DNA from 2 places in the Clostridium malenominatum genome. Region 2 is predicted to be linked to the other one. Evidence: predicted binding sites of a transcription regulator. Region 2 holds the regulator's gene; the other holds the start of a gene.
What was found. Region 2 encodes LexA, which represses DNA repair genes until DNA is damaged. Its sites were predicted from a motif close to CNAACANNTGTTNG; they were not measured.
Positions count from the first base shown of each region.

Region 1 (4,830 bases), 580 kb from region 2:
ATACTTGTATATCATGTAATGCTTGCAATAAATCTTGCCCAATGAATATCAATGTGGCTAGTAGTTCAATAATCAAAGAACATCAATGTATAGCTTGCATGAAATGTACCTCTGAAGAAAGTTGTCCTGTAAAAAATACTGTTGAATTTAAGATTAATAAAAAATTTATGGCACTTACACTAATAGTATTGTTTTTCGGTGGTATAGAAGTTTCAAAATCCTTAGACCTTTGGCAAACCGAATCCTCAAAAGTCCCTGTTGCCTTTAAAGAAGGGGCGTTTAAAGGCGAATTTAATCCAGCTGATATACGAGGTTCTTATAGTTTTAGTAATGTGAGCCAATCCTTTGATATCCCCCTTAATGCCTTAGTAGAAGCCTTTGTAGTAGATGAAAAGGAAGCCCAAACCTTTAAAAATAAAGATTTAGAAACTAAGTATGCAAATTTACCTAATGAAATTGGAACTGGTTCTGTAAGGCTATTTGTAGCACTATATAAAGGATTGCCCTATGATTTAAATGAGGATACCTATCTTCTTGAACCCGCTGTAAAAATACTTAAGGAAAAAGGAAGTCTTACAGAAGAGCAAATCAAATATATTGATAATCATGTTGTAAATTTAGTTACAAAATAATTTTAAAAAATAAAATGCGTTAGTTTTAAAATATCAATTCATTGCACTAACGCATTTTTTTATTTATTTTTTAAGAAGGCATGTACACATGAATTTATGGATGTTAAACTAATAGGGTTAATAATAATATTTTTATATTATATATGAAGAAAGGAATAGGACAATGAAAAAAATTATTATTATTTTTACTGGCGGAACAATAGCTATGAAAGAAAGCGAAACCACTCACGCAGCTGTGCCCGGACTTACAGGGGACGACATTATAAAACTTACACCTGGTATTGAAAAAATCGCAAATATAGATTTCTTAAACTACGGCATGCTTCCGGGACCTCACATGACTCCCGAAAAAATGTTTGAACTATCAAAAATAATAAAAAGCAAAGTTACCTCCGAGGGCTATGATGGGGTGGTAATTACTCATGGGACAGACTCCCTAGAAGAAACTGCCTACTTAGTGGATCTTACTTATAAATATCCTAACCCAGTAGTTTTCGTGGGTTCTATGAAAAACAGCTCCCAATTTGGTTGGGACGGCCCTACTAACTTAATAGATGCAGTAAATACCGCCGCATCAGATGAAGCATATAATAGAGGGGTTATGGTAGTTATGAATAATGAAATCCATGCCGCTTCTCAAGTTACCAAAACCAATACACATACCCTTGATACGTTTAAAAGCATGGATTTTGGCCCTATTGGTTTTGTGGACAACAACAAAGTATACTTTTATTACAGTTATACAAAAAGCCAATACATTCCAGTAGAAAAAATTAATAGTCAGGTGGATATAATAAAATGCGGTTGCGGTATGGACGACCGTCTTATAAGATTTTGTGTAGATTCAGGTACGCAAGGTATAGTTATAGAGGGAATGGGAAGAGGAAATATTCCTCCTAAAATGGTCAGTGGCGTGGAATATGCTTTAAGTAAAAATATTCCCGTAGTTTTAGTTTCACGATGTCTTATGGGAAAGGTTCTTGATGACTACGGCTATGAAGGCGCTGGACGAGAGCTTACCCAAAAGGGTGTAATACTCGGAGATAATCTTAATGGACATAAAGCGAGAATTAAACTTATGGTTGCTCTTGGATACACCAATAGCATATGTGAACTAAAGGATATTTTCGAAAAAAACTATTATTAATAACTATAAAGTAAACTAAGAGACGGTTTTCACTGTCCTTAGTTTACTTTAAATATATGCAAAACTAAAACAACATAAATATACCCATCCTACTAAATTTTATATAACATCCATTTGCAAGTTTGTAGTTCATATTTAACCTCAAACTGCTTTTGCACATTATCTATTAAACTTTGACATCTAAACAAGAGCATTGGATTTCCTGCTAATTTTTCAATTTCCCTACTAATAATTTTATCTACTTTTATTACCATTTCTGTTTCATTCTCTGTTTGAAGCCTAAATTTCAAAGGCCTCACATCACCTTTGTTATCAGTATAAGAAACTACCTCAATTGGACGTGCTACAATTTTCATTATAATACCACCTTCCCTTATAACATAGAACTCATTAAAGGATAGTCTTCTTCTCCTATTCCTCCACACATGGAACTTAAACCAGAATGAAGAAAGCATGACCTCACAATGGATTTATTGCCAAATCTTAACCTAATCTCATCAACTACCTTATCTAGCTTTCTATTCTTATCATAATTAAATGTATCTAGTAAAGAATATTGATGGTAGTCATTATTACAAAAATCCGTTATATGAACCCCTAAATGCCTTATTGGATTACCCTTCCACACATTATCAAATAAATAGGAAGCTACTTCATATATTTTTCTAGTAGAGTCCGTAGCTGTATTTAACTTCTTCTGTCTCGAATAGGAAATTAGGTCAGAACCTCTTATGCTTACGGAAACTACAGTGCAGCAGTTACAGGAATCTCTTAGCCTCATACTTACCGTTTCGCATAAAGATAACAATATCTTATGCGCTATTTCTCTATCCAAAACATCAAAAGCTGTTGTTGTAGAATTTCCTATACCCTTCATCTGTATATAGTTGCTCCTTCTCACTTCTGAATCATCTATACCATTGGCATAATTCCATATCAATTCACCATGACTCTTAAAAATGTCCCTTAGTATATTAACATCATAGTTGGCTAAATCGCCTATGGTGTTGATGTTTATCTTATGTAGTTTGGGCGCTGTGGCTCTACCTACCATGAACAAATCTTCAACGGGAAGTGGCCACATCTTATCCTTTATCTCCTGAGGGAATAAAGTAATAATTTTATCAGGCTTCTTTAAATCCGAGGCCACCTTCGCAAGGAGTTTATTGCTTGATATTCCTATGTTTACTGTAAACCCTAACTCCTTTTTTATTCTCTCTTTTATGGTTTCAGCAAGTTTCATATAGTCTGGATATAAATGCTCCATATTAGAAAAATCTAAAAAACTTTCATCTACACTGAATTTTTGAATTTGAGGAGTATATTCTTGTAATATCTGATGCATAGATGAACTACATTTCATGTAAAGGGAGTACCTTGGTGGTACAACCACTATATCTGGGCACTTCATTCTAGCATTATACAAAGTTTCTCCTGTCTTTATATTAAACTTCTTAGCAGGCATTGATTTTGCCAATACAATCCCATGCCTACTTTCCTCATTACCACCTACTACTGATGGAATTGTTCTTAAATCCAATTCTTCTCCTTGTTGAAGCCTATATGCCGCTTCCCAAGAAAGATAAGCGGAATTAACATCGATATGAAAAATTAATCTACTCATAATAAATCACCTCAAGAACATTAGTTCGTATATTATATTATATACTATATTTCCATATTTTATAATAGGTTTTGAAAAAATATTTTTAAAATCAAAAAGTCTACCCCTAGATTCACTCCACGAGGTAAACTTATAGTTACTATTTATATTAAATCTTGAATTTTATTATCATTTCTCTAAGTTTCTTTACCATATCAGACTGGTATTGTGATGATTTTACTATACTATTCATATGCATAGTTGTTTGTTCTACATTAGCTAAAATTTCTTCAGAGCCCGCCGCTGCTTCCTCTGCCGTTGCTGACACATTTTCTATAGCTTTATTAACCTGCATCATTGATTCCATGGTTAAAGTCATTGATGTAGATGTTTCTTTAGACATTACCTTTATTAAATCAGCATCTTTTTCATACTGTTCACCTGTTTCTGCCAAAAACTCATAATCTGGCTTAACATTATATAGCATAAAATCAAGCAATTCCTTTCCGCTATCTGACATATTTTTAAATGCCTTCTCTATACGACTAACTATATTTTGTATGCTGGATACTGATACAGAGGACTGTTCTGCTAATTTTCTTATTTCATCAGCAACTACTGCAAAACCCTTTCCTACCTCCCCAGCTCTTGCAGCTTCAATGGCCGCATTTAGCGCTAATAAGTTTGTTTGTTCTGCTATACTTGCTATGGAGTCAGCCATTATCCTAATTTCTCCAACTATTTTGCCCTCTTCCATAGCTTTAACTATGTTTACTTCTTTTTCACTATAAACCTTATTACCATTTTCTAGAGCTTTTACCGCCTTATCTTTTATTTTTATAGCTCTTTCTTTAATGATTTCTGCTGAATCATCTGTTTCTTTAGCTCTATTTACAAGTTCATTCATAGTAGAGTTAATTTCTTCTGATGAGGCGTTAATTTCTTCTGTGCTAGAACTTAAATCTTCTGTACCTTGGGATATTTGCTTAGTAAGTTCATTTACAGTTTTAATATCAAGGGTTATTTCTTCTATAGTAGAATTTAATTCAACAGAGCCACTTAATACCTGGTCCGTTGTATGTGTTATTTCTTTTATTAAATTTCTTAAACTTTCTATCATTTTATTATAAGAATTAGCTATTATTCCAATTTCATCATTACTATTAATCATTATTTTAGAAGTCAAATCTCCCTCATTATCTGCTAATTCACTTAATCTCTTTGATATCTCATTCAAATTAGAGATTTTTCTTCCTAATATCAAAAATGTAATCATTAAAAATACACCCAATACACCCAATAACGCATTAGTGGTAATTATACTTATATCTAAAGCTTTTTTCATTTTACTAGTTTCATTTTCTGCTCTGGTATTCATTTTATTTATAAACTCATCAATAGGTTGCATAATTTCACTCTTATGCTTATCATAACTTTCATCAAACAAT
Region 1 covers NZ_BAAACF010000001.1:968,160-972,989, reverse strand. Annotated here, with positions in the region: gene ABDZ69_RS04875 (4Fe-4S binding protein) at 1-632, shown strand, start outside; gene ABDZ69_RS04870 (asparaginase) at 796-1,779, shown strand; gene ABDZ69_RS04865 (hypothetical protein) at 1,872-2,135, opposite strand; gene ABDZ69_RS04860 (DNA polymerase Y family protein) at 2,153-3,403, opposite strand; gene ABDZ69_RS04855 (methyl-accepting chemotaxis protein) at 3,552-4,830, opposite strand, start outside.
Region 1: a site for LexA is predicted at 3,418-3,431, ahead of ABDZ69_RS04860 (DNA polymerase Y family protein). Genes of this name have one in related genera too.

Region 2 (4,830 bases):
AGATTATTGCATCGTCACCCTATTTTTAAACTGCGGATTAAGATTATCAGAATTATGCGGCATAGACATATCTAAAATCAGAGGAGATACTTTAACAGTGGTTGGAAAAGGCGATAAAGAAAGAACTATTTACTTAAACAACGCCTGCATTAAATCTATAGAAAACTATTTAAAAATCAGAAATGAAGATGCCGACAAAATTAAAGATAAGGACGCCTTGTTTTTAAGCAAAAACTACACCAGAATCAATAAACGCTCTGTAGAAATGTTAGTTAAAAAGTACGTAAAGAAAGCCGGTTTAGATGAAGAGAATTATACTCCTCACAAACTCAGGCATACCGCAGCTACATTGATGTATAAATATGGCAATGTAGACATAAGAAGTCTTCAACAAATATTAGGCCACGAAAATGTTTCTACAACTCAAATTTACACTCACGTAGATAACGAAAAATTAAGAGAAGCAGTTAAATCAAACCCGTTAAGTGAAGAAGAAAAATAAAGAGGGTATCCCCCTCTTTATTTCTTTCCTTTAATTCTTATCAATCCAGGAAATTCTTCGTATGTATATTCTCCCTTAGTCTTTTCATCTTCTAATAAATCTCTTAATCCTTCAATATCATCTATAAACTCTATTTCTTCTAAATTACCTTCCCATTCTTCTTTAAGGATTTTATCCTCATCAAAACATTCACTTTCCTCATAGTCTTCTTCTATGATTTCATCAATTTCAACGCTTCTCATATCTATATTTTCTTCTAAGCACTTTCCACAACTATTACATGTTTTATTTCTATCCAAATCACAGGTATAACACTCACCACACTCAGAACATTTAGATTGGTTATTAAGAATACAGCTATCCTTTGACATTTTAATAAATCCCCTCTTTTGCTTTATTATTTATTATGCAATTATATCAGAGGATAGAAAAAAATTCAACTAGCCAAAGAGAACGTAAGTTTGATATTATTTGCTTTTTATGTTATAATACAACTAGTATAGATTGCGAGGTGTATTTATGGTTAAACAGAATAAGCCGAATAGGCAAATGGAAATTTATGAGTTCATTAAAAGTCACACGAGAGAGAAAGGTTATCCACCTTCAGTTAGAGAAATATGTGCTGCCGTGGGCTTAAGTTCTACCTCAACTGTTCATGGTCATTTAAAAAGGTTAGAGAAAAAAGGATTGTTAAGAAGAGACGCTACCAAACCTAGAGCCATAGAACTAGTAAATGATGGTGTACATAATAAAGAAATGTTAAACATACCTATTGTTGGCACCGTAACTGCTGGTCAGCCTATTTTAGCTATAGAGAATATAGAAGATACCTTTGCATTGCCAATAAACTTTATAAAGAGCAATAAAGAACTATTCATGCTTAAAATTCAAGGTGAAAGTATGATTGATGCAGGAATCATAGATGGAGATTTAGCTATTGTAGAAAAAGTTAATTTAGCAGAAGATGGAGAAATAGTTGTTGCTCTATTAGAAAACGAAGCTACTGTAAAAAGATTTTATAAAGAAAAAGATCACATAAGACTTCAACCAGAAAATAAAACTATGAAACCAATAATAGTAAAAGATTGCGCTATCATAGGTAAAGTTATAGGATTATATAGACAATATTAAAAGGTGGTATTAACCACCTTTTAATATTCATTCATTATTTTATTTAAAGCAATAAGAATCCCTATTTTTGCATGATCAAAGGTTAATCCTCCTTGTAGATATGCAATATACGGCTCTCTTATAGGAGCATCTGCAGATAGTTCTATGGAAGACCCTTGAACAAAGGCCCCTGCTGCCATTATCACTTGATCTTCATATCCTGGCATTTCCCATGGCTCACATTGCACAAAAGAATCTATGGGTGAACCTGCTTGTATTCCTTTGCAAAATTTTATTAATTTTTCCTTATCATTAAATTTAATTCCCTGGATTATATCACTTCTTTTTTCATTGTACTTAGGTAACACTTCAAAACCCGCTAATTCCATTATTCTAGAACATAACAAAGCCCCTTTTACAGCTTCTATAGATATATGAGGCGCTAAGAATAACCCTTGAAATAAAAGTCTCATAACCCCAAAGGTAGAACCGCATTCTCCACCAAGACCCGGAGTAGTAAGCCTATAAGAAGCTCTTTCTACATATTCTTTCTTACCAACTATATACCCTCCAGTTGGCGCTATGCCCCCTCCAATGTTCTTTATAAGAGAACCTGCCATAAGATCCGCTCCTACATCTGTTGGTTCTATGGCATCAATAAACTCACCATAGCAGTTATCAACAAAGCATATTACGTCGCTTCTAATAGCTTTTATTCTATCTATTAAATCCCTAATTTCACTAACGAGCATAGAATTTCTCCATCCATAACCTGTAGAACGTTGAATATGTACTAATTTAATAGTTGAGTCTTCTCTTAATATTTCCTCCATAAGATTCATATCTACTTTGCCGTTATTAAGCTCTATTTGTCTATAATTTATTCCATAATCCTTCAAAGAACCTGTGTTCCCCTCCCCGGTTAATCCTATAATACTATGAAGAGTATCATAAGGGGCTCCCGCTACAGCGAACATAGTATCTCCTGGCCTTAAATTCCCAAATAACGCCGTTCCTAGAGCATGAGTACCGCTAACAAAGTGAGGTCTCACCAATGCACTTTCGCAATTAAATACCCTAGCATAAACTCTATCTAAAGAATCTCTTCCTATATCTCCATATCCATAACCAGTGGAGTTTGTAAAATGAGAATCACTTATTCTTTCCTCCTGCATTGCATTAAGAACTTTTAACTGATTAAACTCTCTAATTTCATGATACATTTTAAACTCGTCTTCCACATCTTTTAATGCTTTTTCATATAATTCTATAACATTTTCACCAATATTATAAAATTTTTTCAAACTTTCTTTTGTTAATTCAAACATTGTTAGAACCCTCCGATTATCATTAATTCCTTAAATATATTATCATATAAAAAAAGAATAGGCAAAATTTATTTGCCTATTCTTCCGTTGCGTTAAATAATATTGGCTTCATAGGAGTAATAGTTGAAACAGCATGCTTATAAATCAACATTTGTTTACCATTGCAATCTAAAACAATAGTAAAAGAGTCAAATCCCCTAACCATTCCCTTTATTTGAAATCCATTAGTTAGATATATTGTAACTTCTGTTCGATTTTTTCGTGCCCCATTTAAAAATATATCCTGTAGGTTATTAACCGCTTTACTCATATGTATCACCCTCCATTAGATTTTATATTAATATTCTATAAAAAACTATAAATTCCTCTAATATTTATAATTTTCTATATATACTTATAATATGCTCTACTATTTCCTCATCACATTTAAAATCACCTTTGTCAATCCATAGAGCCTTTTCTTGTCTTCTAAACCAGGTTAATTGACGTTTAGCATAGTTTCTGCTACCTTTTTTAATAAGATAAACCGCTTCTTCTAAGGATATCTTACCATTAAGATAATAGAGAATTTCTTTATAACCTATTCCCTGCATTGATTGCATGTCTTCAGTATATCCCATGTTTTTTAGGTTTTTCACTTCGTCTACAAGGCCTGATTCCATCATAATATCTACTCTGTTATCAATTCTTTTATAAAGCTTTTCTCTATCCATATTTAAAACAAAATATCGGTAGTTGTACCTACCTTCTCCCCTACCTTCTTCTGTTGAATACTCACTAATTGTTTTACCAGTTATATAATATACCTCTAAAGCTCTTATTACCCTTTTTAAGTTATTATGATGTATATTCTTATAGGAATAAGGATCAATATCTTTTAAAAGACTATGAATATGCTCCTTACCCTTTTCATCACATAATTTTTCAAGATAATCTCTATACTTTTGGTCACTTATAGCTTCCGTAAAGTTATAATCGTAAATAATGGAATTAATATAAAGACCCGTACCTCCTGCTATTATAGGTAAGCTATCATTAGCATATATCTTTTGTATAACTTTTTCTGCCTCTTCCTTAAACTGAGAAACATTAAAACTCTCATGGGGTTCTACAATATCAATTAAGTGATGTTTAACCCCTTCCATTTCCTCTTCTTTAATTTTCGCCGAACCAATGTTCATATGTCTATAAATTTGCATGGAATCTGCAGAAATAATTTCACCTTTAAGCCTCTTAGCTAACTTTATAGATATATTGGTCTTTCCTACAGCAGTAGGTCCAGTTAAAATCAATAAATCCTTCACCCTATCACTCCTTACTACTGTATCCTTTTAAATCTTCTTTCTAATTCATTTACCGTTATTTTAATAATAGTTGGTCTACCATGGGGACATGTAAAAGGTTCGTCGATGTATCTTAATTCCTCTAATAGATGATCCATTTCCTGTAGAGATAATCTATCATTAGCCTTTACAGCAGCTCTACAAGCTAATCTGGCTATAGAATTATACTTAATCTCTACCCCTTCACCACTCCCTAAGTTTCTTATATTATCGAGTATATCCATAAATAAAGTATTTATTTCAGGCTTTCCTAATATTAAAGGAACTTCCTTTATATTTATAGTATTATCTCCAAAAATTTCAATACTAAAACCAGTTTTATGGAATATTTCTTTATTTTCTTCGTATATAGAAAAATCCTCAGAGGATAATTCTAAAACCGCTGGTGCTAATAATAGTTGTGATATAACTTCACCATTTAAAATATTATTTCTATATTTCTCAAAAAGTATTTTTTCATGAGCAGCATGCTGATCTATTACATATAGTTCATTAAAACTTTCAGCTAAAATATATGTGGCATTAAACTGTCCAATTATTCTAAGGC
Region 2 covers NZ_BAAACF010000001.1:1,547,409-1,552,238, forward strand. Annotated here, with positions in the region: gene ABDZ69_RS07850 (tyrosine recombinase XerC) at 1-502, shown strand, start outside; gene ABDZ69_RS07855 (hypothetical protein) at 520-873, opposite strand; gene lexA (transcriptional repressor LexA) at 1,022-1,633, shown strand; gene ABDZ69_RS07865 (methionine gamma-lyase family protein) at 1,654-2,940, opposite strand; gene hfq (RNA chaperone Hfq) at 3,017-3,250, opposite strand; gene miaA (tRNA (adenosine(37)-N6)-dimethylallyltransferase MiaA) at 3,315-4,244, opposite strand; gene mutL (DNA mismatch repair endonuclease MutL) at 4,259-4,830, opposite strand, start outside.